3 regions of the Peribacillus sp. NJ11 genome follow, and region 1 is predicted to be linked to each of the others. Evidence: riboswitches for the same ligand, from Rfam matches in the RefSeq annotation. Region 1 holds a riboswitch; each other region holds the start of a gene.

Region 1 (10,610 bases):
TTAGATAATCCGATGAATGTAAGCGACACAAGGCAAAATGTTAATGATGATAATAATGATAATGGTGTAAACGATATGAGGGTTTCCGAAGATATCGCAAATCGTGTCGAAGCTTTGAAGGAAGTAAGTAACGCCAATGTCATCGTGACTGAAAATAATGCATATGTAGGGGCAGTATTAAAAGACGGCGGGGATAAGGATATCCCGAATGACCTTAAAGAAAGGGTTGCTGATGCAGTAAGGGGAGCCGATCCATCGGTGGACCAAGTTTATGTTTCGGCAAACCCGGACTTTGTTCAAAGAATGAAAGGGTATGCAAATGATATCGAGAATGGAAAACCCGTTGCAGGATTTGCTGAAGAGTTCCGTGAACTTGTAACACGGATTTTTCCAAGCCCAAGATAATTGGTAACGTTAATGAATTAAGATGAAAAGACTTATCTGGTGAATTCCGGATAGGTCTTTTCCTATTTAAAGGATATCGGTGAATCATGACTAACTTTATAGAGGGTGGTTACACTAAAAAAACTAAGTACAGGTAATGGGAGGGGTGGAATAGTGAGGTTTTTTAAGGACAGGAAGGATAAGGATGCAGCAACCTTTCAGGATTCTTCCAAGGATTTTCAGGAACTTCTTAAAAAGTTTGAAGCATCTAATGATTTTCTTACCTTCCAATACCCGACTGAAGACGACTATACCATCTCCTATTTCAATTCACTGGTTAGTGAACAACAGCTCCATGAACATGTACTGACTGCCATTTCGAATCAACCAAAGAAGGATCTTAAGCAATTAAAAGGCGAAATTCCGATGGAAGATATGAAATTGACGGCTGATTTAAATGACATTCAAAGGTTGGTTTTGGCCGGATCGGTCATGATTCAATACAGGAAAGATGAAGAAATGTGTTTGTTGATTCCATGTGTTCATAGTGTGAAAAGGCAAATTTCCACACCCGAGTCGGAGTATACGGTCGTTGGGTCCAAGGAGGCCTTTGTTGAATCGCTTGATTCGAATTTGAATCTGATCCGTAACCGTTTGCCCACTCCTGAATTGCAGTCCAAGGAATTTCGGGTCGGGAGCATCTCGCAAACAAGGTTAGCCGTTCTTTACATAGATGGGATAGTAAATCAACAGATCATTAATACAGTCATGCAGAGAATAGAAGATATAGAATATGATACGATCGTCGATATTTCGTTTGTAAGTCAGATGATCACGGATAATCGGAATTCGATGTTTCCGCAACTGATTGATACGGAGCGGCCCGATCATCTGGCCAGTGTATTATCGGAAGGGAAAATAGGGATCATGCTGGATGGATCTCCTCATGTATTAGTTGGTCCCAATACCATCATTTCGTTCTTTTCGTCATTTGAAGATTATTTTCAAATTTGGAATCTCGGTACTTCATTCCGTTTGATTAGGCTTTTCGCAGTGCTGTTTTCCGTTTTGTCATCACCTCTGTATGTTGCCGTTTTAACGTATCATTATCAGGTGATTCCAACTGATTTGCTGCCCATCTTAATATCATCCAGGGGCGTGATCCCTTTTCCGCCGATTTTGGAAGCGATCGTGCTGGAAGGGACGATCGAATTGCTCAGGGAAGCAGCGGTCAGGCTGCCAGCTAAGGTTGGCTCCACCATCGGTATTGTTGGCGGTATAGTCATCGGTACAGCCGCTGTGGAAGCGGGATTTGTCAGTAATGTCTTGTTGATGCTTGTCGCTTTGGCTGCCTTGGCTTCATTTACGGTGCCGATTTACCAAATCAGTAATACGATTCGCCTTATCCGCTTTCCTTTTCTAATTGCAGCCCAGTTATACGGACTGTTTGGAATAGCTTTATGCAGTGCATTCATTTTAAGTCACTTATTGAAATTGACTTCGCTTGGCAGTCCATATTTAGATCCTCTATACCCGTTAAGGGTTCATGACTTTAAAGATAGTCTGATTCGCCTCCCTTTTTCAAAACAGAAAAAACGCCCGCAATTTCTGCGGACGGAAAATCCACTAAGGATGAGGAAGAAGGCGGATACTCAAAAATCCCAAAGTGATATTGATGAATAAGTTGTAGAAAGCGGTGAGAAGGTATGGAAGTCAAACCAAATGAAACTAAACAAATATCCCCATTTTTTGTTTTTTTCCTTATGCCCGGCATGCAGATTGGCGTAGGGGTATTGGGGTTTGAACGGGTCATAGCGAAAGAGGCTGGCCAAGACGCATGGATATCAATCATAATTTCAGGGTTAATCATAAATGTTCTGCTTTGGATGTGTTTCAAGCTTTTAGGCAGGGGCCCACAAACACTTGATTTGATTGCCATCCATAAAGATTTGTTTGGTAAATGGGTAGGAAATGCTTTCAATATTTTATTCATCCTCTACTTCATAATGATTTCCATCATACTTATCAGGACTTATTTAGAGGTCATTCAGGTTTGGATGTTCCCTGGTGTCAATGTCCTGATGCTATTAACCTTCATTCTTATTCTCCTGTATAGTTTTGTGACGGGAGGGTTCAGGGTCATAACTGGTTTTTGTATAATCGGGCTTATTATTGGATCACCATTATTCCTTTTGAATTATTTTCCATTGAAGTACGCCCACTTTGAAAATTTGGGTCCTTTTCTTGATCATTCTTTTTTGGAAATCATGAAGGCCTGTAAGAAAATGACCCTGAATTACCTTGGTTTTGAATTACTCCTGATTTATTACCCATTCATTAAAAAGCGTGAACATTCTCAAAAGTGGGCCCACTTAGGGGTGTTGTTTACTATGTCGATATATTTAATGTTCATTATTGTTTCATTAGCCTACTATCATCAAGATCAGCTGAAAGATGTAATATGGGCAACTTTGACGTTATGGAAAATTGTCGACCTTCCATTCATTGAAAGGTTCGAATACATAGGGATTTCCGTTTGGCTGTTCATGGTGCTGCCGAATGTTTGTTTAGGGGTTTGGGCAGCAAGCAGAACAGCGAAAAGAGCATTTGGATTCAGACAGAAAAAGATGTTGGTTTTCATCCTGCTTATCATTTTAGCTTCCTGCCTTTTTTTGGATAACCGCTATAGAATCGATAGGTTTAACACGATCAGTTCGCAAATAGGCTTTTATATCATTTATTTTTATCTTCCTCTCTTATTCATATGGCAGTCGATCGTTTATAAAGTTAGGGGGGATAAATCATGAAAATCAAACTCCTCATGATTACATTAGCTTGTTTCTTGATGACGGCGTGCGGTGTGGAAAAGCAAATATTAGAAGATATTTTAATTGCTGAAGTCGTAGGTTATGATGATGCCGGAGACAAAAAAATCAAAGGTACGGTCGTTGTCAGCGTTCCTCAGCCTGGTGAGGAAGCAGATCTAGGTAATGAAGTATATGAATCAATCTCCCATGATATAAAGGCAACCCGCCAGCAAGAAAATGCAAAGACACCATTCCCGATTGTCGGCGGGAGGCTGTCAGTCATTCTCTATGGTGAAGAATTGGCGGGTGATGGGTTGAATGATTACGTCGATACATATCGGCGTGATCCGATGGTGGGAAGGGATTTGTATTTAGCGATCGTTCATGGTAAAGCTGAGGATGTAGTTAAAATGGAGCCGAAGTTGATTAAAACTCCAGGGGTTCAAGTAAAAGAACTGATTGAACAGAATATCCGGACTAATTTGCCTGATGTAGATTTGCACAGGTATTTATATGCGTGTCATGGTAATGGGATCGATCCGGTCCTGCCCTTATTGGAAACTGCAGAAGACCAAATACGGGTAAAAGGGATCGCCCTGTTTAAAAGGGATAGGTATATTGGTAAATATATCCCTTATGAGGATGGGTTTTTATTCAAAGTCCTCAGTGAAAACTTTAAGCTGGGGAATTATGAAATTAAATGGAAGGAAAATGACTATACAGATATCAATAACGTGGAGTCACGTGTCCATTATGATTTCTCGAATGTAAATCAAGACCCCAAAGTCAGGATTGAAGTGAAACTAAAAGCGAGTTTGCTAGAGGTCCAAGGTTATGACTTGGGCAAAGGGGTCGCCCTGAATAAAATAGAGGCCAGGGCTGAACATGTCATTGGTAATAAATTAAATGAGATGGTAACCATGTTTCAGGAAAACAATATAGATCCGATTGCACTCGGTAATCACGCTAAAAGTAAAACAAGAAATTTCGATCAAAAACATTGGGAGGAGGCATATCCCCATATTCCCATCGAGGTGGATTTGGACATTGAAATGATTCAAACCGGAATTGTGGAATAAAAGAAGAATATTCTGAAGTTTCTCCCTTTATAATAGGGTATTGGTGTAATGATTATGTCAATGCGTTTAAAGAGGGGAGGAAAGGCATGGACAAAGCATGGTGGAAAGAGGCAGTTGTATACCAAGTGTATCCAAGGAGTTTTATGGATAGTGATGGAGATGGGATAGGGGATTTAAACGGGATCTTGATGAAACTCGATTATTTACAAGAGCTGGGTGTGAACGTGATATGGCTATCCCCCATTTATCAATCTCCCAATGATGACAATGGGTACGATATCAGTGATTATCGATCAATCATGACTGAATTCGGGACAATGGCTGATTTTGATAGGTTGCTGAAGGCGGTGCATGAACGTGGGATGAAGATCATGATGGATCTGGTGGTCAACCATTCTTCAGATGAACATACGTGGTTCAAGGAATCCCGATCCTCAACAGATAATCCAAAGCGTGATTATTATATTTGGAAACCTGGAAGGAATGGGAAAGAGCCAAATAATTGGGAGTCCATTTTTAAAGGTTCGGCATGGGAATATGATGAAGGAACGGATGAATATTATTTACATTTATTCAGCAAGAAACAACCTGATTTAAACTGGGAGAACCCTAAGCTCCGTGAAGAAATCTACAGCATGATGACTTGGTGGCTGGATAAGGGTGTCGATGGATTTCGGATGGATGTCATCAACTTCCTTTCAAAAGATCAGAGCTATTCAGATGGATCCGTTCATCATGAGAAGCAGTATGGTGATGGAAGCCCCTTTTTCCTGAATGGACCGCGCATACATGAGTTTTTACAGGAAATCAATCAACGGGCACTTTCTCGATATGACGTGATTACCGTTGGGGAGATGCCAGGCGTCACACCGGAGGAAGCACAATTGTTCACAGGTAAAGATCGTGGTGAGCTACATATGGTCTTTCAATTCGAACATATGGATTTGGGGTGCGGACTAGAAGGGAAATGGAGTAACGATAAGTGGAAGCTAAGCGATTTAAAGCGAATTCTTTCCAAGTGGCAGACTGGTTTGGAGGGGGATGGCTGGAACAGTTTATACTGGAACAATCATGATCAGCCCCGGGTTGTCTCAAGGTTTGGAAATGATGGAAAGTATCGTATTGAAAGCGCAAAGATGCTTGCCGCTTGTCTTCATATGCTTCAGGGGACTCCTTATATATATCAAGGGGAAGAGTTGGGCATGACCAATGTTGCATTTGAAAGCATCGATGAATACCGGGATATTGAAACGTTGAATTCATATGACGAACTCGTCAATTCGCGTGGCTGGTCAAAAGAGCGGATGATGTCAGCCATTCACGCCCGTAGCAGGGATAATGCGAGGACACCGATTCAGTGGAATGATTCCCGGAACGCAGGATTCACAAATGGGAGTCCTTGGATTAAGGTTAATCCCAATTTTCCCGAGATCAATGCGGAAAAAGCCTACAATGATCCGAATTCCATTTTTCATTTTTATAAAAGGCTTATCCAAATACGCAAGGATCATGAAATCGTCGTTTATGGCCGTTTTGAACTGCTCTGTCCAGATGATGAACGAATATTTGCCTATACGAGAACGTTGGAAGAAGAAAAGCTGCTAGTGCTATGCAACTTTAAAGAGGAGCCGGCCTCCTATTCTTTGCCTGAAGAGCTGCATGCATATTCTGCTACAAGGCTGATCGGTAATTATGATCAGGAAGAAGAAGGAATCTCCACCAAACCTCTGCGTCCATATGAATGTCGTGTTTATCATTTGAAATGAAAAAAGGACCTGTTCTTCCCCGTTTAGAGAAGAGCAGGTCCTTTTACGTATTATTTTGATTTAAGGTCACATTCCTCAAGGGGAATGATTTTCGTTTTATGCTTAATTTTATAGCCGAACCATAGGACGAAAAATAGAATCAAGCCAATGTAGGAAACGAACATTGAATTCCAATCGATCCCATTGCTACTGAAGGCTTGATAGCCTTGTCCAATGATAATGATGATACAAAGGACAAGTGCGAATATAGGTCCGAATGGGAAGCCTTTGGCCCGGTATGGTAAAGCATTCATATCAAGGCCTTGAGCTACGTAGGCTTTGCGGAACCGATAATGGGCAATCGCAATCCCGACCCAGGTGACGAATCCGGCCATGCCTGAAGCATTCAATAACCAGATATAAACAACACCATCTCCGAAAAATGAAGCTAAGAATGCAACGCAGCCAACTAAGGAAGTCACGATAAGTGCATTCACTGGTACTCCTCTTTTATCTAACTTGCCAAGGAATTTCGGTGCTTTCCCATCACGTGCCAAGTCCCATAGCATACGGGTTGAAGCGTACATGCCAGAGTTACCGGCAGAGAGTACGGATGATAAAATGATCGCGTTCATGATGGATGCGGCAAATGCAAGGCCCGCACGTTCAAATACAAGCGTGAATGGACTTACGGCAACATCTTCACTCAATAAACGTGAATCCGTAAACGGTATGATCATTCCAATTACAAAAATTGCAAGGATATAGAATAAGATGATGCGCCAGAAAACGGATCTGATCGCTTTAGGGATATTTTTTTCCGGATCCTCACTTTCACCAGCCGTCACTCCAAGCAATTCCGTTCCTTGGAAAGAAAAGCCAGCTGCCATGAATACGCCTAGAATCGTGAAGAACCCCCCGTTAAAGGGACCTTCGCCCATTGTGAAATTGGAAAAACCAATTGGGTCTTTCCCACCCATGATTCCGAGGATGATCAAAACACCAGTGATCAAGAATATGACGACCGTCACGACTTTGATCATGGCAAACCAGAATTCCGTTTCCCCAAAACCTTTAACGGACATGTAATTGATAAGAAACATTGTGATTAACGCAATGGCACTCCAGATAAAGGAAGGACTATCCGGGAACCAGAACTTCATAATTAAGACAACGGCTGCTAATTCAGCGGCAATGGTGATTGCCCAGTTATACCAGTAGTTCCATCCAATCGCAAAACCGAAAGACGGATCGACGAATTTGGATGCATAGACACGGAACGAACCGGCCACTGGCATGAACGCTGCCATTTCTGCAAGACTTGTCATTAAGTAATAAACCATGATGCCGATGATCGCGTATGCCACCAAGGCACCGCCGGGTCCGGCTGAATGAATGGCACCGCCACTTGCTAAAAATAAACCTGTTCCAATCGTTCCACCTAATGAAATCATCATCAAGTGCCGCGCTTTCAGGCTCCTTTTCAATTCAGTAGGGCTTGATGCTTGTTGTGAATTTGCCAATTGATGTTACACTCCTTTTTATTGGAAGGGAACGAAAAATAAAAAAACAGCAGTCGAAAAAGATCGACGGCTGTTTATAATAAACCCGTTTATCCTTCCGAAGATAGCTCCCCACGCTTTTAGAAAAAACGTGACAGTGATGTTCCTGTTCGAAAACACCGCCAGCCAAGGTATACATGGAATATACCCAAACTTCGGCAACTTATCCTTTCAAACGGAGTCTTTAATTTTCCAGAATCTCGTCCGTTTTACTTTTATAAGCTGCAGCCTCTAACTCATCGGTAAATGAGGAAGTATTCAATTTTCTTAAATCGTTGCGCCATCTTGTAATTGACGACGGACGATTATACTCATGAAATTCATGCAATAGCTAATAGATTGCTAGTAATTGAGTAAACTTTACTATATCAAAATTATAAAATAATCTCATGGATATCGCAATGATTATTTTATGTGGTTATTTTTTCCTAGTTCAAAAAAGTCTGGAAGATTTGATGATACAAAAGTAAAGCTATTCTTAGCGTTATTAAACGCTCCTTCTTTTTATAAGGGCGTATTCCAGTTTTACATGTTTGACCACCTCAGGATTCTCGAATAGATCAACTGCCATTTTCCCAATCCATTCCAGCGGTAAGGAAATGGTCGTGATTTCGAGCATTTCACTCAGGCTATCATTATTGAAGCCGAGAATGGCCACATCTTCAGGTACCCTCATGCCAGATTTCTTAGCTGTTAGAATGAAGCCTGCCGCCGTGTCATCATTAGTGATGATGATGGCCTCAGGTTTATTCACCATCGAATTCCAATCCTGAAACAATTGTTCACCGTCTTTGATGTGATAACTGCCTTCAAACAGCCAATCTTTATTGTTTATAAGTTGATGTTTACTCATGATATCGTTAAAAGCCTTTGTGCGGAGAGAACTGTTTCTGCTCTTTTTACGGCCAAGACTGTATCCAATTTTCTGATAACCTTTAGCAATCACGTATTCAAGGGCACAGGAGAAAGCTGCATAATGATCAACGCTGATGGATGAAAATTCAGCCTGGGCTGTATCTTCACATAAGATAATCGGTCCATATTTTTGATACTCCAAGAGGATTTTCATTTCCGAAATTCTTGAACAAACGATAATGCCATCGAGTTGCTTCATTTGCAGCATATTCAAAGCCTGGATTTCTTTCTCTCTTTCGTAATGGGTCTGAAAGATGACTAGATGACAGCCGATTGCATTCGCCTGTTTAGAAATTCCGTTAACGATTGCCCCGTAATATGGGTGATTGGTGAAGGGGATGATGATGCCGATAAGATTTGTTTTGCCTTTAGAAAGATGGATGGCGTTGATGTTTCTCGAATAATTCAAACGGTCAATGGCTTGTAAAACGCTCGCTCTTTTTTCAGGGCTTACATAAGGATGATCATTCAATACACGGGAAACTGTTGAGACAGATACACCAGCACTTTGAGCAATTTCTTTAATATTTGTCATGGGATCACCGTATTTTCTTTTTTTATATTGTACAGTATGAAACCCATTTCAAAGCAAGAGAACACAGTGGGGCTGCTGAAGATTTCTTCAAATAAGCTCTTGTTCTGGTATGGGTTTCATCCTTTAAGATTGGGTTAAGTCTTAGAGGAGGAGGAGATCATGATGGTCCAAACTTTAATTACCCTGTTTGTACTTTGCGGAATTGAATTGGGATTGGCGTACCTGGCAATTTCATTGAAGTCGGAAAAATGAGTGGCAGCGCACATGGAATGCCGGATGCCAGTCGGGAATTACGCGATTTACTCTGAATTCCACGGCATTAGGCGTGAAATTCGCCATTTTCCTAGTGAATAATAAGGAATTACTCGTGAATACTGCATTTACTCGTGAATTTTGACACTTTACTCGTGAAATCCGCGCATTTACTCGTGAATTTTGACACTTTACTCGTGAAATCCATGCATTTACTCGTGAATTTCACGTTTTCCCGCCATAAACAATCGAAATAGACCCTCTAGTTTATTTTCACCATTAAAACTCCACAATATAAATATAACTTCATCGTTTACGTTTCATGTTACGGAAGGAAGAACTTTTCTTCATATAAATGACTGATTGTCCGGAAGGTCCACGTGATATTCCGGACAGTTTTTTGCTGTTTGTAAAGTCATTCGCTGAACTCAAATCCCGAAGTTATTTTTGGGTATTTTTAATAAAATGATTTATCTGCTTTATGAAAAATAGTTGCACTTTTTCCGTATACTTGTGTATAGTATAAAATAAGTTGTGTAGAGGAAACTTTTTAGCATTTGCGACAATGTAAAAAAATTTATGCTTAATTTTGCACATGGCAAACATTTTTAGAAAGATGAAAAAGGGAGGGAATATGGATGGGTTTTCTAAAATCTATTGGGGGCGTGCTTGCTGCATTGCTGATTTTAACGGGGTGCGGCAATGACGCGGCCGAAAGGGATAAAGGTAATAGCAAGTTGAATGTCGTTGCAACAACGGGAATGATTGGGGACTTGGTTGAGAATATCGGCGGTAAACATGTAGAGGTCACAAGTTTAATGGGACCGGGAGTCGACCCCCATCTATATAAAGCAACACAGGGTGATGTGAAGACACTGGATTCGGCTGATATGATTTTTTATAACGGTGTGCATCTTGAGGGGAAAATGACGGATATATTTGAAATGATGAGCAAGGATAAACCGACGATTGCCGTAACGGAGGATTTCAAGGAGGACCAACTTCGAAAAGTTAGTGCGACGGAACATGATCCCCACGTATGGTTTGATGTAAAGCTTTGGATAGTAGCGGCGGAAGCAGTTAAGAAAGAGTTGATTGCCACCGATCCGGACCATGAATCAAGTTATCGTAAAAATTATGAAGAGTACGTACTGCAGTTGGAGGAACTTGATAAATATGTTCAAGATGAAATAAATGAAATACCAGAAGATCAACGGGTGCTCGTTACAGCACATGATGCTTTTGGATACTTCGGCCAGTCATATGGTCTGGACGTAAGAGGGCTTCAAGGGATCAATACATTATCGGAATATGGATCAAAAGATGTGACC
Region 2 (10,610 bases), on a different contig from region 1:
TATTGTGATCAGGTTTTTCTTGAAGTGAAAATCGATGATGAAATCTTGACTTTAAAACGATTATTGAAGGAGAATCAGAGCAAAATCAGTATTTACTTTTGTGCTTTTGAGAATCTGGATGAATATACGCCCAAAACGTTATATATTAAAGACGCAATGCAAGTATTAATGCAAAAATTAAATATTAACGAGTATAAAATCATTCGCTATCAAAAGCATAGTAAGGAGAAGGAACTTGATACAGTCTCTTTTAGAGATATTTTCAGATATGTGTATATTCATCAACACGAACTGGGAACAGGTGACTTTTTGGAGAAAAAGAGTACGTTTAAAAGTAATAAGAATCCGCATGCGTTCAAAATGATGTTCAATTTAGTAGATGTTGATAAGGATACATTAAACGAACAGCTGGTAAAGGTACAGAATGATATTGAAGAAACTCGCAAGGAAATATCTGGGTTAAATTCTTATCTGAAAGATAAAGATGCTGAAGATCGTATTGTCTTACAAACGAAATTAGATAAATTCAAAAATAGTATAGAGAGTCAAAAAGTAGCGAAGGATACTGTTATACAAAATAGTAAATTGAATAGTAACGAAAACAATGAAAATAAGATGTACATCAAGATAAAAAAGGATTTAGAGAGTATTTCTAACGAAGTGTTTGATTATCAGCGTGAAAAAAGGCATTTGCAGCTTTCGATTAGTTCTAAAAGGCTTTTATTAAAAGAGTATAAGGTTGAACAACAAGAGGTAGAGGAAACTTTAGAACTAAACTATAAGTTAGTCATCCCTGATCAAAGCATTGAATGTCCACTTTGTAGCTCCAAAGTGTTAAATCATACGCATGGACAGGTACATCAAAGCGCAAATACCGAACAAACGCTTTTTAAAGTAAAAAAGGAAATCACCAATAAAATAAACTTGGTAACTGCTTTGATTGAACATGAAATGGGTAAGGTTGAAGAATGCGATAAACAAATAGCTAGGTTATCAAGAAAACAAGTCATTTTTAATGAAGCCCTCTCAGAGTTTGCTAAAGAAACGGATGTCCCTTTTCTTTCTCAAATTGATAGCATAAATAGTATTATAAATAAGTTGATTAAAAATCATGAAATGGTAAAAGAGGGATTAAGAATTCATCATAAAGTTGATGAAAAGAACAAGCATATTGAAGATTTAAAATCCGCTGAAACACGACTAAAGGATGAGATAGCCGCGTTGCAGATGAGTGATGCGGATAAAAAGGGGATTTTCCACTTCTTAGATTCCGAGTACAAGGCTTTTATGGAAAGATTAAAGTACAATACCACTGGTGAGACCTATATTCATCAGGAACAGTTCATTCCATTCTATAATGGGGCCAGTGTTTATGCACATGAAAGTGGCGGATTATTAGAATCCATGCAGCTATCATATTTAGGAGCAATTTTAAAGAGTAAAACAAAAGGATATGCAACAGGCCACCCCGGCATCTTGTTGTTGGATTCTCTAAGTAAATATGTAGGTACTCTAAAAAAAGAGGATCAACAAACGCCAATGAACCAAGTTGAAAGTCAGTCGAAAGAACTGGCTTCAAAGGGTGTGGAAGAAAAGGATAAGATTAATGATCCAATGGTGTACGAGGAATTCTATAAAATATTGATTGAATTAAGTAAAGACAATCAGATTATTCTCGTAGAAAACACTCCTCCGGAGAAGTTTGGTAGTACATACACAAAGTATACTTTCTACAACGGTGAAAATGGATTAGTCGATGAAAAAATGAATGAGTTAAAAGTAGATTATTAACCGACTGTTTACATAATACTGATTACCGACTTTCGCCAAGGAGCTATTCTTAGTTCATTACAGGAATTTTGCTTCCTTCCGTCGAACTTACCAAGTGACAGACATATAAAAAATATGTTATGTTGTCATCTCTACATATTAAATAAGAATAAAGGATAAGGTGCTTGACTATGAACAAAACAGACTTAGTAAATACTGTGGCAACACAAGCTGAACTAACAAAGGGAGACGCGAAAAAAGCAGTCGATGCATTGTTTGAAACGATCTCAAATACACTCGCTAAAGAGGAAAAAATCCAACTAGTTGGATTTGGCACATTTGAAGTGCGCGAGCGAGCAGCTCGAACGGGTAGAAACCCACAAACAGGAGAAGAAATACAAATTGCAGCTTCCAAAGTTCCTGCCTTTAAACCAGGTAAGGAATTAAAAGAGGCCGTTAAATAAAAGGTATAGTTGGTAAGTGTAAAAATACTCTGGGGATGAGATATTCTCCAGAGTATTTTTTTCTTTATGAAAAGGTAGGTTTTTACTTTCGCCTCGGATTACACATAGGTTAATTGCTATGGTTCTTGACGTCAACAATATGAAAAAAGTTGAGTGTAATTTCCGCATCCAATTCATCTTGAATGAAGATTTTCTTTTCGTAGGGATCTAATTATGTACTCGATGCGAGACTTGACGTAAGGAAACCATCTTTTCATGTGGTATTGTTTAAAAGTGTTTTTACCTCGGGCTTCCTGATAACAGCCGTTCAAAGACTTTAATTAGTGTTTGGTCCAATTGAGGTTTAGAAATGCTTCTGGCCAGCATCCTTCAACATTTTTATGTGTTCCGGCATGAAGAATCCATGACATTTCATTTTCCCACGGACATGAAGAGTAAAAATCGCCCCTTCCTAGATTTGTTTATAGGAACATTCGTTCTTGAATATCGAGTTTTGTCTGACTAACAATTTTTAGACGGCATCCATTCTATACTGATTTTATCGATTGAACTGCTTAAAGGCTGTCTCATTTCTTCAGCATTAAGGGTATCAAGCCTTAGAGCATTTTGAATCTACTTCGTGCGGTAGCACTACAGACTGTACAGAAAGGAAAGAACACTTTTCTGACATTCTGTACGTGTCGCTTCGGTATTAAATGATTCGATAACGACGAACTGTACAGCTCATGCTTCGCCTACATTCCGTAGGTTCCTGATCCATTTACGGCTATCGCCGCCATACCGAACGAACCGAAGACCGAAAGTTAAGAGTTTAAAAGAATAAAAGGTCATAAGGATAGCAGCCGGGCGGCTGCTTTTTTTTATTTTTCCCTTTGCCTTCCGAATCGTAAAACAGCGCAGGCCGGCTAACCTCCCAGCCGGTAGGACACCCGAACCTTTCCGGCAGGAAGCTAAGACGGCCAGTCAATCGATCAAGGGGCAAAAAACTTTTTGATTAGGGACGCTATCGCAACATCAAAAACTTTTTGTGCTTAATCCCTTGACCGATTGCCTATGCGTGTCTTTCGTTCTACATGTCAAAGGGGAAAAATAATCCCCCTTTGGGGAACTAATTCGCTTCGCAAGGCAAATGAAAGTAGGAAAGAAAAACCCACCAGAGAAAAACCAAAAGGGCAACAAATAAAAAAATAAAATGAAAAGGAGTTTTGAAAATGGAATTAACCCCAATTTTTGAAGTGGTACGAATTAAGCAGGAAATCAGGGAAATGGTTGAGCCGTTTGCGGCCTTTCAAATTCGCAATCCAGAAGATGCCCGAGAATTAGCCGCAGCGCAAATCGCAAACGAGGACAGGGAAGTTTTTCTTGTCATGATGCTCAACACGAAAAATCATGTTGTAGGTCTTCATCGGGCCCATGTGGGAAGCTTAAATGCGAGTGTCGTCCATCCTAGAGATGTGCTGAAATGCGCCATTTTAAACAACGCGGCTTCCCTTATTGTCAGCCATCAGCACCCATCGGGTGACCCAACCCCGAGTATGGAAGACATTGAAGTCACAAAGCGATTGGCGGAAGCAGGGAAAATTATAGGGATTGAAGTTTTAGACCATTTGATTGTTTCCCATACGGGTAAGTATGTTAGCTTAAAAGAAAAGGGGTATTTTTAATAAGAAGAAAGACGAGCAAGAGGGGGATGGTTCTCCCTTTTGTTTTATAGGGACTGGGTACCTTTGGAAAAGCACTGAAGGAAATAACCAATAAAAGGAGGCACACCGGCTGGATCGTCAGCTGGTGCGTTCACGCATGGAGAAAAAAACATCCGTTTTTTCTCGATTTAGAGCAGGCATCGAGCCTGCTTGAAGGTTGCTTGATGCAACCTCAAAAACTTACAATAGCGCCTTCGGGTAGAAGGAACAATTTGCTGAGTAAATATTCTACGCTTGTAATAAAAGTCAGAATGTTATTCCTTCGCTTTCTTCTTACTTTATCTTTACCTTTACAATTTTTCCTCCGGCCTTTTTACCCGCCTGTTCCATTAATTTCGCAAACTGCTTCTTTATCTCCGTATCCTTTTTGTTCTTTTTCATCATATATATCCCTCGCAATTTAATATTCTTGCTAAATAGTATCGCCATGGTAAAGGAAGCTCATACATTCCCCGGTTCTAAAGTGACCTCTTCCCCACTATATTGTTAGTAAAGTGGAAAACTGGCAAAGTGACCCTAAGGTATGTTCCCATTTTTACAGAATGAGAGGGGAGAGGAGGGAAGGGATGACATCATTGAACCCTTTTTTCGAGGAAATGAAGAAAAAGGATCCAAAACCAAAAGCTATTCAAAAAACATCTTCCGAAGGTTCTTCGTACCAAATAACGTCGGTGAGGAAAGTCAGGAAGGACAAGCAGCATGACATTAAGTTCCCTGTCGATTATGTCATGAAGGTCAAGCTCCGGACCCTTTGCAAAACGTTAAATCCGATATATAAGCAAAAAACGGGAAAATCCTTGACGCAAACGGCCTGCAATACCTTATTGCTAAGGTTCGGTTTGACTAGATGGAAGGATGTGAATTATGCAATGGACTATGCGGACACGAAGGAATATATGCATACCTACTTGCTGGAAACGGAATACGGCGAAAGGGGAGGATTGCATGAAGTCGCCATCTTAAAGGACCTTTCCGATCGGAGGGTTGCCTTTTGCATGATCCATCATACGGTTGCCTGGTTAGAAAGAGGGGGTTCCATTGAAGAAATCCTATAGTCAATTCAACCTTTTATCGAACAAGCTGGTTTATGGGACAAAGGAAAAAAAGAGTTTTTTTGATTACTTCTTACCAAAATATCGATATCTGCAAATCGAGGTACCCTATTATGAATTTTTAAGGGGGGAGGTATTCGTCGAGGACATGAAGGATTTGTTTGAAGAGGCTCCGCAAAACCTAAGTTTGTATCACCTTATCGCCCTCTTATACTTTGATTTTTTGGAACAAGTGAAAAAAGGGGCCAAATATGAACAGATCTGTCCCTTTTTGATTTCTTCCAAGAAAAAATTCCTGGAACGGCCGATGATTGAAAAAAGGGTATTGAAGCAGGTGACGACCAACCTTTTCTCTTTCGAGCAAAGGGAAGAGGAAATCGAGGTGACCTCAGAAGAAAAACGAGCAGAGATCACCCTTCGAATAAAGGAGTCGGAGATTTACCGGGGTGAGGTATTCCTGCATGACATTTCCCCATACTTGATGGATGAAGAGTTGAAGGTCGAGGATTTACTGGTGATTTTGTTCATGGACTTTCTGAAAAGGATTAAAGAAAAGGGAAACTCAAGCCAAGCCATGAAGGCCATTTTATTGAACTTTGAGGATTATTTTTAATAAGCGGTCAAAAAAAGGTCCTTAAAAGGATAGTTGTGAAACTAGCCTTTTAAGGATCTTTTGCCCGGTGTGATAATTCCGATGAAAAATAGAAAAAGGAGCCAGACAAGCACTTTACAAAATAATAATAATCCTCAAGGTACTCAGTATAATAGAAAAAAGGTAAAGGAGTTGGTTTCTTATGGAGAAGCAATTGCCTGAAACGCTACTGGAACCTGAAGTGATCGCTGAAATGTACTTAAAAAAGCCCTTGCCGATTACAGGAAAGTCCAAATTGAAAAACAAATCGATGACTCATTGAAAAACCGAAATAAGGTAGAGTTTTTCCGATTAACAAATGAATTAAAACGTACAACATTAAATGCAAACAAACAGAACTTAATAAAAAATATAACTCCTAACTTATTTCTTTATTTAACAAGATAAAAGGAATTCAATAAAGGAAATAAAATTAGAATAATGGATCAGGTAATGCTGCTTAATTTCTTCCTGATTCATTTTTTTATTTAAGTGGTCTTAGATATGCTACGGGGACCTCAATAAATACCACTCTATAGACATAAAAGAGTCTCCTTCAAGTAGATTAAATGCTTCCATCTATAAGAATAAATAAGAAAAGTCAAATTCAGGGTTCTTTTTTATGGATAGCTTAAAAAAGCTATCAAAAGAAGAAATCTATTTTTGTAATGTACCATAAACCTCGTTAGAATATACGCCTATATTTTAATTTGCCTACAGTGCTTTGAATTATTTATAACTTAAAGAAGATTTTTTTTGGTGTCCTATTGCTGAAACTTCCGGGGGATTTTTGGGACCTACTGGGCTAGCGTCGGGATGCTCTATCCGTTGTACAAATTGTTGGAAAACGCGGTGAATTAAAGGTCAGGCTATATAATTAATGTTGGTTCAGTTGACGAAATAATATCTTTAACCTTATTATCTCTAGCTATCTCTAACTATTTCTACTAGCTTTTAACCCTGAGTCGTGCATCGATTAGAAAGCAGAGCAGTGCACTTCTTTCGGAGTTGCACTGCTTTTTAAAATTTCTCCAGTTTATATGATTATTAATTAGAAAATCTGTATTAAAGACTCGCTATATGAATCATTTATTTATTTAACAAAATTGCTTCTACGTTACTAGGGTGTAGAGCTATTTGTAGTGCTCTTTTTTCTTCATAGTTTAAAGGGACCAATGGTAAGCGGACACCTCCCACATTTAAACCCCGCATATTTAATGCTGATTTTACCGGTGCTGGGCTTGGTGCAGCAAATAATGCTTTCATAATTGGAAGAAGGTTACGATGTGTAGTAGCGGCACCATGGACATCACCATTTTTAAAGCTATTGATCATTTCTTGCATTTCATTACCAATTATGTGTGAAGAAACCGAAACAATGCCTGTTCCACCGATGGCTAAAACCGGTAATGTTAACCCATCGTCGCCGCTGTACAATGTAAAATCACTAGTTGTTTTGCTTATGATTTGTGCCATGGCATCTAAGTCACCACTTGCTTCTTTTACTGCCACAATATTGTTAATTTTTGAGAGACTAACAATCGTCTCTACTGACATGTTTACAACACTCCGTCCTGGGATATTATAAAGCATTACCGGTAATGATGTTGATTGGGCAATAGCATTAAAGTGCTGAAATAATCCTTCTTGAGACGGCTTGTTATAGTAGGGGGTAACGAGCATTATTCCGTCAACGCCTGCTGCCTCTGCTTGCCGTGTTAAGCTGATAGAAGCTTTCGTGTTATTTGAGCCAGTTCCAGCTATGACTGGAACTCTTCCATTAACAACTTCTACAACAATTTTGAATAAATCTACTTTCTCCTCTGCAGTTAATGTAGGAGACTCTCCAGTTGTACCAGCTATAACTAATCCATCAGAACCATTAGCAATTAAATAATTTACTAAAGTTCTCGTAGCATTAAAATCAACCTCATTATTATGATCAAACGGGGTAACCATTGCGGTTAAAACTTGGCCAAAATTCATAACTTCACACCCTTTTGTATAATTTTTTAAAAAAATTCAGAGGTGGTTAGGGCCATTCAGGAATAAACGCAAAAAAGCAACAACGAGGATTCGCTGCTGCAGTAGAAACAATATTTATCAAAAAAATGTTTCCGCGCGTAAGATAGCCCTCCATATAGTTTCCTATATGACAGTCCTGTATTTATTCAATAGCAGAACCAGCTTCAAGAACATGAGATTCTTTCCGCTTCGGCAAATTCCCCTTTCCACAATAGTCATAGGATCTCATTCTCCTCAAAATGTGTACTAATGGTCTTTGCTCCTCTATCCTCACTTCAAAAAGTATGAAGTAAGAAAATATTTAATTGACTGTAATATAACAAGTAATCCTTTCTATTGCAAGGTCAATTTTGAAGTTTTTTTTAAGAATACATGGATAACGATGGAAAAGGCTACAGTATTGGGGTGGATTCATCTTTTTTAGTTATTATGTAAACTCAATATAATAGTTTTATAAAACAAATTGTATGAATTAGTTTCCTCAGGATAAACCTTTTTAAGTCAACCGTATAAGTTACTTTTTATTCTCCCTATACTTCAATACTAAGAAAATACATGTATTTTTACTTTTTTCCGCGTTTATCGAATTTGATAGTTTCTCACTTGCGAAAGAACTTATGTTCGTATACGTGGTTAAAAAGGGAGGTCCCCCTGATGACTATTCATGACCGAGGAATTCTAAAGTGGCAGGCAGCCTTGATTTTACCTGAACATAAAGCTTTTCAAAAGAAAATGATCGAAGATTATTTTAGACAAGAAAAACACGTTCTGATAATGCGGTAATAGAATCTTTCCATGCCAGTCTCAAAACAGGAGAATTTCTGAGAGTTAAATTCCATTTCCTTGGCAATGAGGAGGTAAAATTAAGGATCGAAAGATATTTAAATTATTATAATAAGGACCGACTACAAAAAAATTAGACTACCTTAGCCCCATACAATATGGTTTTAAGGCAGCCTAAACTTGGAGTTTTATATGTTTCTCAAACTGCTAGGTCAGTTCAGAACCTTGCCGTTTATTTGTAACAAAATAGGATATAAGAGGCCCTCACCTAAAATAGGGGAGTATTTGTGGTACTTCCTACACTGATTGCCACTAAAAATTTCCTTTGTTGTTGTTATAGTTCCAAGCTCCGTTATTTATTAATATATAAAATTTATTTTTGCCACAAAGTTTCTCGAAATAAAATTCTCGAAATGTTAGGGGCACCTCACTAGAGTAAAATCAATAACTATTATAAAGAATGATGAGCTTTTAAATAGTTTTGAGTGGGAGGAGCAAAGGCAAGCGAAATATTTAAACTTCTTGCAATTCACCTTTAATAAAATTCTCAACCGCAAAGGCAGAAACACCTAACGCAACAGAGTATATGGAGAGCTTAGAAAAATCAATTTGTAAGTCTTCTTGATGGAACGGGAGTGTATGGTTATCGATTGTTTTTTTAATTGGTTTCTCTAGCCATTCCTTTGCCATTGCAAGACGATTCCCAATAATAATTTGTTCAGGGTTGAATGTATTAATGATGTTGCTAATCCCGAATCCTAAATAACAACCAATTTGATGAAATACCTGAAGGGCTGCTTCATTTTTTTCTGCAGCTGATTTTATTACTGACTCTAGGGTTGTTCCAGTTCCTGTAGCTTCCTTCAGTAAGGCATTTTCAGATGCATAAGCCTCCCAACAGCCTTTGCTGCCACAAGTACAGGGTTTTCCATTCATTTGAATAATCATATGACCCAATTCACCAGAATATCCATTTAATCCTTGATACAATTCCCTATTTAAAATGATACCAACCCCAATTCCAATACCGGCACTTACATAAATGATATTTTGATAGTCTTGACCAACCCCAAATTGCTTTTCCGCATATGCACCAGCATTTGCTTCATTTTCAATAATCACTGGAACTTTGAATTCCTCTTCTATAGCCTGTTTGATGAATATATTTTTCCACCCAAGATTCGGAGCGAGAAGAACTTTTCCCTCTTTATCGACAATGCCAGGAATTCCAATTCCTATCCCTATGATGCCATTGCGGCTAAAAGGCATTTCCTTCATCAAGGAGTAAATCATTTTCTTTATAATCTGGAGGATCAGATTAAAAGAAGAGTCGTTAATAATTTGTGTTTTTTCTATAAGAACTTTTCCTTTTAAATCAGTCAAAATTCCTAAAATATAGTTAACGCCTATATCAATACCAATTGAGTATCCAGCAACTTGATTAATATGTATGGGAACAGGACGACGACCTCCGCTCGATTCACCTGGACTAGATTCATAAATTAGGCCAGCTTCTAATAATTCATTTACTAATGATGAAACAGTGGATTTGTTTAAACCGGTGTATTGTGCTATATCTGCCCGCGATAAAGCTTCTTGTTCCATAATAGTCTGGAAAACAAAATATTTGTTATTTTTTTTGACTACTTGTTGATTCCAAGTTATTGACTGCATTACTTCATCCCCTCTTATAATATTTATTATAACAAAACTTAATATTTATTATAACAAAACTTAGTTGATTTACTAGACAAACTAAGTTTGCGCTGCTATACTCGATTCAAACATTAAGAATATTCATAATCTTTTCTATAAGAGGTAGGGTCTTATCAGAATATGTAACTCGCGGTTAGCGAGAAAATGAAAACGGTAACAATTAATTGGAATTCTCTTTCTTTTTTATTGGCAGCATGATTGAGTTATCTTTTGATAATCATCCAGATGAACAATGCAGATGTGCTTGGTATTTCCTGCAAAGAATATCACAAATTTAATAAACATCAGTGCCAATTGGTAGCCAAGTTTCTTCAATTAAATCTTAGGAGGAAATCAAATGACTTATTTTGAAAACATTAACCGCATTCAGTACGAAGGAGCGAATTCTACAAATCCGCTTGCCTTCAAATTTTACAATCCAGAGGAAAAAATCAATGGGAAGACAATGGAAGAGCTGCTTCGTTTT
Region 3 (10,610 bases), 1.2 Mb from region 1:
AGCCTGTTTAGCTACGGCCTCCGATTTAGGAAGTTCCAATGTCTGTGGAACCACATACCCACTTTTATCAATTAAATATAACTCTGTCTTCACAGTTTTCGACTCAACAGCGCCTTCTTCTCCATCTGTTGCAGGCTTTTCTTCACCATTCGTTTCTGTTTCTTTTAATGAAGATTCATCCTCGACTAATGAAACATCCTTTGGTGGATCAATTTCCTTTTTCTCTTCACCGCCAAATAATCCGCAGCCTGAAAGCCAAAAAGAAGATGCCAGAATGGTCACAGCCATTGTTACTTTTGATTTATTGGACATAAAATCACTCCTAGGACAGTTTGTACTCCTATTTATACGAGCCCTAAGCGAAAATAGACCAATTATTTTTCACTCCGATAATGGAGCTGGGCAATTTACCTGTACTGCTGCATCTTTGTCAGCTTATTTGGATTTCGGGACTTCCTGCTTGGAATAAACGAATCCCATTCCCCAGGATAATCGGTATGATGGACAGGATCACTTCATCCACCAGCGATTTCTTCATGAAATCCGACACTAACTCCGCACCTCCTACAAGCCAGATCCTTGATCCGCCTTTCAGTTTTCCAATGAAATCACCCACAACTCCAATCACAAACTCCACATGTTCTTCTTTCCCTTTGAAAAGACATAGCAGGCTTTATCTTGATAGGGAAATTCTTCTGCCATTGTATGAATCTGTTGATATGTCGTATTTCCCATAATCACCGTATCGATATTTTTATAGAAATCGCCGTACCCATTGTCCCCTTCTGTCTCTTCAAGCCAATCTATGCTTCCATCTTCCCTAGCGATATATCCATCCAGGCTTGTAGCTATATACATAACGGCAGGATTCCCCATTTTTTCCCTTCAGAAAAAAGGCTTCCATATGGAAGCCTTATAAGTGATCAATTTTAATTGTTTCGATTGTATTGATATGAATACCGAGCCAGCTCTCCGCGATGGAACCGAACATATCTCTTGAACCGGTTGTATAAAAGCGATGAACTGGACGGAGCTTGCTTTTATTGATTAATTTATAGTAATCCAAAATGACACTTGCCTCTCGGGCCGTCTCTTCCCCAGAGGAAATGACTTGCACTTCATCCCCCATATAGGTTGAGATTACAGGCCCCAGCAGTGGATAATGGGTACAGCCAAGGATTAATGTGTCGATCTTCGTTTTCTTCAACGGACTCAAGGTTTGTGCCACGACCCTATTGACTATCTTCCCTTGAAACTCGCCGCTTTCTACGATAGGGACAAATTTCGGACATGCTAAACTATCTACTTTCACATCGGAATTGATGGAGGCAAGTGCATCGTCATACGCTTTGCTTTTTACTGTGCCTTCCGTACCAATAATGCCAATATGCAAGGAATTGGAAACTTTCAACGCCGCCCTTGCCCCAGGATGAATGACGCCTAATACAGGAATCGGAAGTAATGCCCTGATTTCATCCAAAACAGCTGCAGTCGCTGTATTGCAGGCGATGATCAGCATTTTTATATCCTTCTTCATCAAAAACCTCGTCATTTGCCATGTGAAGGTCTGGACATCTTTTTTGGTCCTAGGCCCATAAGGGCATCTTGCTGTATCACCTAAGTATATAATATTTTCATTTGGAAGCTGACGCATGACTTCTTTAGCTACTGTCAAGCCGCCTACCCCTGAATCAATGATTCCTATCGGTTGTTTCAAAAAACTCGCCTCATTTTTCTTTCATTTCTTGATGTAGTTTTGCTAGAATACCTTGCAGGGACACGATGTCAGATTCGTTGAAATTGACTAATACCCCACTCAAGTACTGTTGTCGTTTATTAATCACTTCTTCAATAATCCGTTCACCTTCTTCAAGAAGGTGAATTCGAACCACGCGCCGGTCCTTATCATCCTTGACACGCTGGACAAGCTGATGTTTCTCCATGCGGTCAATCAGATCTGTCGTTGTGCTGAAGGCGAGAAACATCTTTGTGGACAATTCGCCAATCGTCATGTCGCCTGATTCAAAAAGCCATTGCAAAGCCACGAATTGAGGAATGGTGATTTTATAATCTTTGAGAATTTCTCTTCCCCTTTGCTTAAGCCATGTCGATACATAGCGCAATTCCCTCTCGATATCGGCTACATATGCAACCTGCTTCTCTTCATCCATACACACAGCTCCCCACTTCATGAAACTTATCATACTACCATTTTGGATGAAAGTGAAATGATTTTCAAGAATGATTATCCGGAATCCATAATGAAACCCCCTTCATAAAAATAAGCAGCATCCAAAGAAGTCAAAACAACCAAATTGTTTTGGCCTTCCTTATATGCTGCCAACGAACGGGAGAGAAAATATTTATAAGGCTTACGTATTAAATGTCAACACATTAAAGCTTAAGTTCTCCCATACGAAGGAGTTCTATGACTGCCTGCGAACGTCCTTTTACTCCAAGCTTCTGCATCGCATTCGAAATATGGTTTCGAACTGTTTTTTCGCTAATAAACAATTCACCTGCGATTTCTTTTGTTGTTTTGTCTTGTACTAGTAACTCAAATACTTCTTTTTCTCTTTTGGTGAGTAGTGGCTTATGAGTGAATTCGTTCTCCTTCAAGTAATGTTACCCTCCTTGCCTTCACCAGCATAAAACCCGGAGTGGGTGTCTATTTAGTCAAGATATAGTATGTCGGCCAGGGCAAGGGAGTGACTCTTTTACTTGTCTAAAATGAAAATATTTTCAGGAATGTTCGAGCTCTGTTTGCCACATCGATCGCTTCATCTCTTCCGTCCAAGGTATCGGCTTTCCGGTGGCTTTGGAAACTTGGACAATCGTTCCCCTACCCGTTAAACAAATTGAACCATCTTGTTTGGTTCCCATATAATGTATGTCTACTGAAGAGTTTCCGATATGGTCAGCTTTCACATGAATCGTCAATTGGTCATTGAAGAACACCTGCTTCAGGTAATCACACTGTAAATTGGCAACAACCGGCATCTCACTGCATTCAGCCGAGGTCCAGTCCTTCATGAACCCCATACTGTTGAAATACTCAATCCGAGCTTCCTCAAAATAAGTAAAAGGAATCGTGTTATTCAAGTGCCCAAACATATCAGTTTCTGAAAAACGGACCTTAATCTCATGTTTAAAAGAAAAATCATTGATCCACTCCGTTATATTATCGATATATGATATCCTGCCCATCTTGTGCACACCCTTTCTGAATTGAATGACTATTCACTCATTTTATAAGAAAACAACGATATTGAAAAGGATTTTCTATTGAAAGCAGGTTAATTTGCTTATTGCTCACTTTATTAATCAAATCCTTCAGCCTTTGCGTAAGGACGTTGGGTTACAACAAACTCATTTGCCCAAACCAATCACACTTCGATCCCGGTTTTTCAGGGTGCATGCAAATTTATCAATCTTTTAAGGAATTGCCATTCTCTACGAATGTAAAACAAAAAGAACCCATATCCTAAGATACGGGTTCTTTCATTTTCATTATTAAACTTCGTCGCTTCCGAAGAAGTTACGGAATTGTTGGATCGTAGTATCACGGTTCAATGCTGCAATCGAAGTTGTTAATGGAATGCCTTTAGGGCAAGACTGCACACAGTTTTGTGAGTTACCGCAGTTTGCAAGTCCTCCATCACCCATGATTGTATTTAAACGTTCAGCTTTGTTCATTGCACCCGTTGGATGTGCGTTGAATAAACGAACTTGTGATAATGGTTGTGGCCCCATGAAGTCTGAATTGCTGTTTACGTTCGGACATGCCTCCAAACAAACACCGCAAGTCATACATTTAGATAACTCGTAAGCCCATTGACGTTTCTTTTCTGGCATACGCGGTCCTGGTCCAAGATTGTACGTTCCATCGATTGGAATCCATGCTTTTACCTTTTTCAATGAGTCGAACATACGGCTGCGATCGACTTGTAGGTCACGAACGATAGGGAATGTACGCATTGGAGCTAGACGAACCGGTTGCTCCAATTGATCGATAAGAGCTGTACATGATTGTCTTGGTTTACCATTGATAACCATTGAACAAGCACCACAAACCTCTTCAAGACAGTTCATGTCCCAAGCGATTGCTGTAGTGTGCTTGCCTTGTACAGTTACCGGATTACGACGAATTTCCATTAGAGCGGAAATTACGTTCATATTCGGGCGATACGCTAATTCGAATTCCTCATCATAAGGAGCTGAATCCGGTGTATCTTGACGAGTGATTATAAAACGGACTGTTTTAGTCTCAGATTTAGTTTCAACCATTTTTTTGCTCCCCCTCTTTAGTGTTTCGTTGTGTAATCACGTTTACGCGGTGCGATCAGTGATACATCAATATCTTCATAATGGAATTCAGGTGCTTGATCCATGCCTTTGAATGTTGCCATAGTTGTTTTCATGAATTCCTCATCATTACGTTCTGGGAAATCAGGTTTGTAATGCGCTCCGCGGCTTTCGTCACGGTTTAACGCACCAATTGTGATTACACGAGCCAATTGCATCATATTTTGCAGCTGTCTAGTGAATGCAGCTCCTTGGTTACTCCATTTTGCCGTGTCATTGATGTTAATTTTCTTGTAACGTTCCATCAGTTCAAGAATCTTGTTATCCGTTTCTTTCAGCTTGTCATTGTAACGAACTACAGTAACATGCTGTGTCATCCACTCACCAAGTTCTTTGTGAAGAACGTACGCATTTTCGTTACCATCAAGGGACATGACTTCATTCCATTTTTCCTGTTCTTGTTTTTCGTACCCTTCAAACAACGAAGAAGAAATGGATTCTGAAGTTTTATCAAGACCTTCAATATATTTAACGGCATTCGGCCCAGCGACTGAACCACCATAGATTGCAGAAAGAAGTGAGTTCGCACCAAGACGGTTACCGCCATGTTGAGAGTAGTCACACTCACCAGCAGCGAATAAACCTTTGATGTTAGTCATTTGGTCATAATCCACCCAAAGTCCGCCCATGGAATAGTGAACGGCAGGGAAAATTTTCATTGGAACTTTACGTGGATCTTCACCCATGAATTTCTCGTAGATTTCAATGATTCCGCCAAGTTTTATATCAAGTAATTTAGGATCTTTATGTGATAGATCCAGGTAAACCATGTTTTCTCCATTAATGCCAAGCTTCATGTTCATGCATACGTCGAAGATTTCACGAGTCGCGATATCACGAGGTACTAGATTACCATAAGCAGGGTATTTTTCTTCAAGGAAATACCAAGGTTTTCCGTCTTTATATGTCCAGATACGTCCACCTTCACCACGAGCGGATTCACTCATTAGACGAAGTTTGTCATCTCCAGGGATTGCAGTCGGGTGAATTTGAATGAACTCACCATTTGCATAATTTACACCTTGTTGATAAACGATGGAAGCTGCTGAGCCTGTATTGATCATTGAGTTAGTTGATTTACCGAAAATGATTCCAGGGCCACCGCTCGCCATGATGACTGCGTCGCCAGGGAATGATTTGATTTCCATTGAAGTCAGGTTTTGAGCTACGATACCACGTGCTGTTTGTTCATCATCGATAACAGCTCCAAGGAATTCCCAGCCTTCATATTTCGTTACAAGGCCTTCAACTTCATAACGGCGAACCTGCTCGTCCAATGCGTAAAGTAATTGTTGACCAGTCGTTGCACCAGCAAATGCTGTACGGCTATGTTGAGTACCACCGAAACGACGGAAATCAAGAAGACCTTCCGGAGTACGGTTGAACATAACACCCATACGGTCAAACATATGGATGATAGATGGTGCTGCTTCGCACATCGCTTTAACCGGCGGTTGGTTAGCCAAGAAATCTCCGCCATAAACTGTATCGTCGAAGTGGATATATGGAGAATCCCCTTCACCTTTTGTATTTACTGCCCCATTGATTCCGCCTTGGGCACAAACTGAGTGAGAGCGTTTAACAGGCACTAAAGAAAATAAATCAACCTGTTGTCCCAGCTCTGCTGCTTTGATCGTAGCCATTAATCCAGCTAGACCTCCACCAACGATAACTATTTTACCTTTACCCAATTCTGTCACTCCCTTATTTCCATTAGCCAAGCTATGTTTTTCCTAATACTTATAAATGAACTCTATCTTCTTATACGAAAGCGAAAATTGCGCTAATTCCGATATAAGAAAGAAGAACGAAAACGATCAATGTAAAGTAAGTCATGATTTTTTGCGATTTAGGTGAAACTGTAAGACCCCAGCTCACTGCAAATGACCATAATCCATTAGCAAAGTGGAAAATTGCCGAGATAATACCAACAATATAGAACACAATCATAAATGGACTAGAGAAAATTTCAGCCATCATGTCAAAGTTAACTTCAGCACCCATAGCTGCTTGAATTCTAGTTGCCCATATATGCCAAACAAGGAAAATCAACGTTATGATTCCAGTTAGACGTTGCAACATGAACATCCAGTTACGGAAGAAACTAAATCTGCCTAAATTGTTTTTTGCTGTAAAGGCAATATAAATTCCGTACACAGCATGGAAAATGAGCGGTAGATAGATGACGACCCATTCTACCAAAATCTTCACGGGCGTATACTCAATTAAATGAACTGCCCCATTAAAAGTCTCTTCTCCTTTTGTTGCCATAAAGTTTACCGATAAATGAAAAATTAGGAATAGACCAATTGGAATTACTCCTAGAAGTGAATGAAGCCTGCGATTCCCAAACTCACGATTTTTTGCCACTAAGTGCCCCCCCTTAATTTGTGAAAAATCATGCAAAGATAAACTGGTGGCTACCTTTTATCTCCGCGTGAAAATACAGTATAGAGTCAAAAAAACTCCTCTATACTTCCTTTACAATTATGTGACATGTCCATTTTACTCCTGACTTCTATGTGCGTCAAGAAAACGGATACAAGAAATCTCTTTTTCAGAATAGATTTTATTGGATTAAATTGGATATTTTTTGTTTGTCAAGATGATATTTTGAAGAAATTTCAAATTTAACTATTAATATCTCGGTATAATTTCTCATTTTTTCCCAATTGTTATTTAAATAAATAAAAAACAGTATAATTTGCAAAAGAAATACGTTTATAATAGATTTACAGAAAGAGGCGATAAACTATGAAAAAAAATATTGCTGCTGCGATAGAAGAAGAGATTCAAGCTGAAGAAATTCAAACTGAAGAATTCCAAGTTCCAGCTTTCGGATACGAATTAATCAGAGAAGTTCTATTGAACGATATTCTCGGAAAAGACTCTAATCAAATCCTCTATTGGGCAGGTAAACAATTAGCAAGAAAATTCCCATTGAATGGCGATCAGGAAGTGATTGAATTTTTCCAGAGCGCTGGATGGGGCAATCTGGAAATCATGAAGTATACGAAACACGAGATGGAATTATCCCTGACGGGTGAAATAATCAGCCGCCGCCTGGATTTACACCCTGATTGTCACTTCCAACTTGAAGCCGGTTTCCTTGCCGAGCAGTTTACACTGCAAAAAAAATTCCTCAGCGAATCAACGGAAGAAATCAAACGCCGCGCAAAAAAAGTGATATTCACCATCCAATGGGATCCCAGAGATCCAATCTATTAAGCCCTTAAAACAGACTTACCCTTTTTACCGGAAGTCTGTTTTTTTATTGGACTCCTTACACTCAAGCTAGCACATTTGCATGCTGCCCAAGTTTAAATGCTTCATGAAGAGATTCGACCGCCTTCACCATTTCCTTTTCATTGACGACAGTCGAGACTTTAATTTCCGATGTGCTGACCATTTTCACTTGGATGCCTGTATTGGCCATCACTTCAAACATCTCGGCAGCCACTCCTGGATTGGATACCATACCAGATCCGACGATGGACACTTTGGCCAACCCACCCTCCGTTTCGATTCGGTCGAATGCCAATCGTTCTTTATTGTTTTCCAGCACGATCAATGCCGCTTCCGTATCTTCACTTTTTGTGGAAAATGATAGATTGGTCGTATCCTCGGCAGTCATGCTTTGAATGATGATGTCCACATTAATCCGGTTTTTCGCAAGTGTCGTGAAAATTGTGGATAATGCACCAAGTGATTGGGGCAAACCATAAATTGTGACCCTAGTAATACTGTCTTCAAAAGCAATGCCCCGTACAATTAAGTTTTCTTCCATAGTTGCTTCCTCCTCTATGATCGTTCCTGATTCTCTCTCCATGCTCGAACGGACTTCAAGCGGGATTTGATAATTCTTTGCATATTCGACAGCCCTTGGATGTAGGACGCCCGCCCCCAGGTTTGCTAGTTCCAGCATCTCATCGTAAGAAATGGATTGAAGTTTTCGCGCACCTTTTATGTAGCGTGGATCCGTAGTGAAAACACCCGTTACATCCGTATAAATATCGCATCTATCCGCATTCAGCGCTGCAGCGATGGCAACCGCCGTCGTATCGGAACCACCCCGCCCTAAGGTAGTGATTTCCCCATTTGCATCGCTCCCCTGGAAACCGGCTACGACCACAATTTTCTTTTCCTGGAGCTGGGCTTGAATCCTTGTAGCATCGATGTTTAAAATCCTGGCATTCCCATGAACGGATTCCGTTTGCATACCTGCCTGCCAGCCTGTGTACGAAATGGCTTCATGTCCTTTTTCAATCAATGCCATCGTTAACAGGGATATCGTGATTTGTTCCCCCGTCGTCAATAGCATATCCATTTCCCTCTTGCTCGGGGTTCCGGAAATATCTTGGGCCATGGAAACCAATTGATCTGTGGTTTTCCCCATAGCTGAAACAACGACTACCACACCATTTCCATTCTCCACTTCCTCGATTACCCGATTGGCAACATTTTTGATTTTTTCTACGCTTCCGACGGATGTTCCGCCGAATTTTTGAACGATTAATGCCATCCTAATGCACCCTCTCTACCTTTTTAGGCAATAAAAAAAGCAATGAGAAATATCTCATTGCTGTGATCACATATCTAATACTGTAAACACAGTGAGATAGCTCTCCAGGGTATTAACCCTGACAATCCGCCATTTATTAAATGTCAGACCAGAAAAACAAGGTATGAGTCTTGTCTTCCTTCGGCGTCATCCCCTTTCAAAACCTTTCATGGAAGCTCATACTTCTCCAGGTTTTTACTCTTGAATTCCGCACCTCTATCAGCACTTTTAAGTTGTCTAGTTAAAAATTCTTTTTAATCATAGCATAGGGAATAGTCGGTAGCAAGATTATTCTTGTAATTTTCTTACGATTCCCTCGGCTACCCCTTTTGGCATGCCCGCTTCCATAATTTCCTCGGCCGTTGCCTCTTTGATTTTCTTCAATGACCCAAAATGCCTTAACAATTGCTTCCTTCGCTTTTCCCCAACACCTGGAATATCATCTAGCTGGGAGTGAACCGCATTTTTCCCGCGTAGCTGGCGATGAAACGTAATCGCGAACCTATGCACCTCATCCTGAATTCTTTGCAATAAGTAAAATTCCTGGCTACGTGAATCAAGTGGTACGAGTTCAAGCGGATTTCCAATCATCAACTGCGAGGTCCTATGCTTTTCATCCTTTATGAGACCTGATAGTGGAATATCAAGGCCCAATTCATTCTCCAATATATCCCGAACGGCTTCCACATGGCCCTTTCCACCATCGATGATGATTAAGTCCGGAAGTGGCAGCCCTTCTTTCAATACTCGTGAATACCTTCTTCTGACCACTTCACGCATCGATTCATAATCATCAGGTCCCTGGACCGTCTTGATCTTATATTTACGGTACTCCCTTTTTTCCGGTTTCCCATCAATGAACACGACTAAAGCGGAAACAGGGTCACTTCCCTGAATATTGGAGTTATCGAAAGCTTCAATTCGGTGCGGGGTGTAGATGCCTAATTGGTTCCCGAGGTTTTCCACCGCATTGATGGTTCTTTCTTCATCCCGTTCAATCAAGGAGAATTTTTCCTGAAGGGCGATGGAGGCATTTTTATTCGCTAATTTAAGCATGTCTTTTTTCGATCCCCGTTTCGGGTGAATCGTTTTGACACCAAGGAGCCCCTCGGCCATTTCGGCATCCACTGACTCAGGCAGCAAGATTTCCTTTGGTTTAAAGTGGTTGGTAATCTCGTAAAACTGACCGAGGAATGTAAGTAGTTCCTGTTCCGGTTCATCATAGACAGGAAAAAGTGAAACATCTCTTTCTATCAATTTACCCTGTCGGACAAAAAATACCTGAACGCACATCCAGCCTTTATCATAGGCAAACCCAAATACATCCCTGTCGATGAAATCAGTCGTCATCATTTTCTGCTTCTCCATCGTAATATCGATGTGGGCAATTTTGTCACGGAACTCCTTGGCCCTCTCGAAATCGAGATTTTCCGATGCCTCCAGCATTTTTTCAGTCAGTTCTTTTTTTATCTCAGTATGTCCACCGTTCAAGAAGCGGTTGATATCATCCACCATTTTCTTATATTCCTGTTCCTCAACATCATAAACACATGGGGCCAGGCACTGGCCAAGGTGATAATAAAGACAAACGCGATCAGGTAGGGTATTGCATTTTCTAAGAGGATAGATGCGGTCGAGCAATTTTTTCGTTTCGTTAGCTGCAAAAGCATTTGGATATGGTCCG

The links. A riboswitch is a leader RNA that binds a small molecule or an ion and turns the genes downstream of it on or off. The one in region 1 is predicted to bind lysine.
Region 2: linked by a shared signal. The riboswitch ahead of dapA (4-hydroxy-tetrahydrodipicolinate synthase) and the one ahead of QUF86_RS07665 (amino acid permease) in region 1 are both predicted to bind lysine.
Region 3: linked by a shared signal. The riboswitch ahead of QUF86_RS13480 (aspartate kinase) and the one ahead of QUF86_RS07665 (amino acid permease) in region 1 are both predicted to bind lysine.

What each region holds. Positions count from the first base shown of each region.
Region 1 covers NZ_JAUCFO010000001.1:1,565,926-1,576,535, forward strand. Annotated here, with positions in the region: gene QUF86_RS07640 (YhcN/YlaJ family sporulation lipoprotein) at 1-405, shown strand, start outside; gene QUF86_RS07645 (spore germination protein) at 559-2,067, shown strand; gene QUF86_RS07650 (GerAB/ArcD/ProY family transporter) at 2,091-3,191, shown strand; gene QUF86_RS07655 (Ger(x)C family spore germination protein) at 3,188-4,270, shown strand; gene QUF86_RS07660 (glycoside hydrolase family 13 protein) at 4,357-6,036, shown strand; gene QUF86_RS07665 (amino acid permease) at 6,087-7,538, opposite strand; lysine riboswitch at 7,635-7,819, opposite strand; gene QUF86_RS07670 (LacI family DNA-binding transcriptional regulator) at 8,065-9,027, opposite strand; gene QUF86_RS07675 (metal ABC transporter solute-binding protein, Zn/Mn family) at 9,918-10,610, shown strand, end outside.
Region 2 covers NZ_JAUCFO010000003.1:104,120-114,729, forward strand. Annotated here, with positions in the region: gene QUF86_RS28455 (hypothetical protein) at 1-1,791, shown strand, start outside; gene QUF86_RS28460 (HU family DNA-binding protein) at 1,962-2,234, shown strand; gene QUF86_RS28465 (JAB domain-containing protein) at 3,446-3,898, shown strand; gene QUF86_RS28470 (hypothetical protein) at 4,504-4,992, shown strand; gene QUF86_RS28475 (hypothetical protein) at 4,976-5,602, shown strand; gene QUF86_RS28480 (IDEAL domain-containing protein) at 5,888-6,028, shown strand; gene dapA (4-hydroxy-tetrahydrodipicolinate synthase) at 6,710-7,606, opposite strand; lysine riboswitch at 7,742-7,920, opposite strand; gene QUF86_RS28490 (hypothetical protein) at 8,300-8,428, shown strand; gene QUF86_RS28865 (IS3 family transposase) at 8,428-8,565, shown strand; gene QUF86_RS28495 (ROK family transcriptional regulator) at 8,942-10,102, opposite strand; gene xylA (xylose isomerase) at 10,482-10,610, shown strand, end outside.
Region 3 covers NZ_JAUCFO010000001.1:2,734,199-2,744,808, reverse strand. Annotated here, with positions in the region: gene QUF86_RS13530 (GerMN domain-containing protein) at 1-312, opposite strand, end outside; partial or broken gene QUF86_RS13525 (dihydrofolate reductase family protein) at 431-876, opposite strand; gene racE (glutamate racemase) at 914-1,717, opposite strand; gene QUF86_RS13515 (MarR family winged helix-turn-helix transcriptional regulator) at 1,728-2,192, opposite strand; gene QUF86_RS13510 (helix-turn-helix domain-containing protein) at 2,395-2,619, opposite strand; gene QUF86_RS13505 (acyl-CoA thioesterase) at 2,743-3,207, opposite strand; gene sdhB (succinate dehydrogenase iron-sulfur subunit) at 3,514-4,287, opposite strand; gene sdhA (succinate dehydrogenase flavoprotein subunit) at 4,305-6,056, opposite strand; gene QUF86_RS13490 (succinate dehydrogenase cytochrome b558 subunit) at 6,127-6,735, opposite strand; gene QUF86_RS13485 (YslB family protein) at 7,120-7,593, shown strand; gene QUF86_RS13480 (aspartate kinase) at 7,655-8,887, opposite strand; lysine riboswitch at 8,977-9,153, opposite strand; gene uvrC (excinuclease ABC subunit UvrC) at 9,215-10,610, opposite strand, start outside.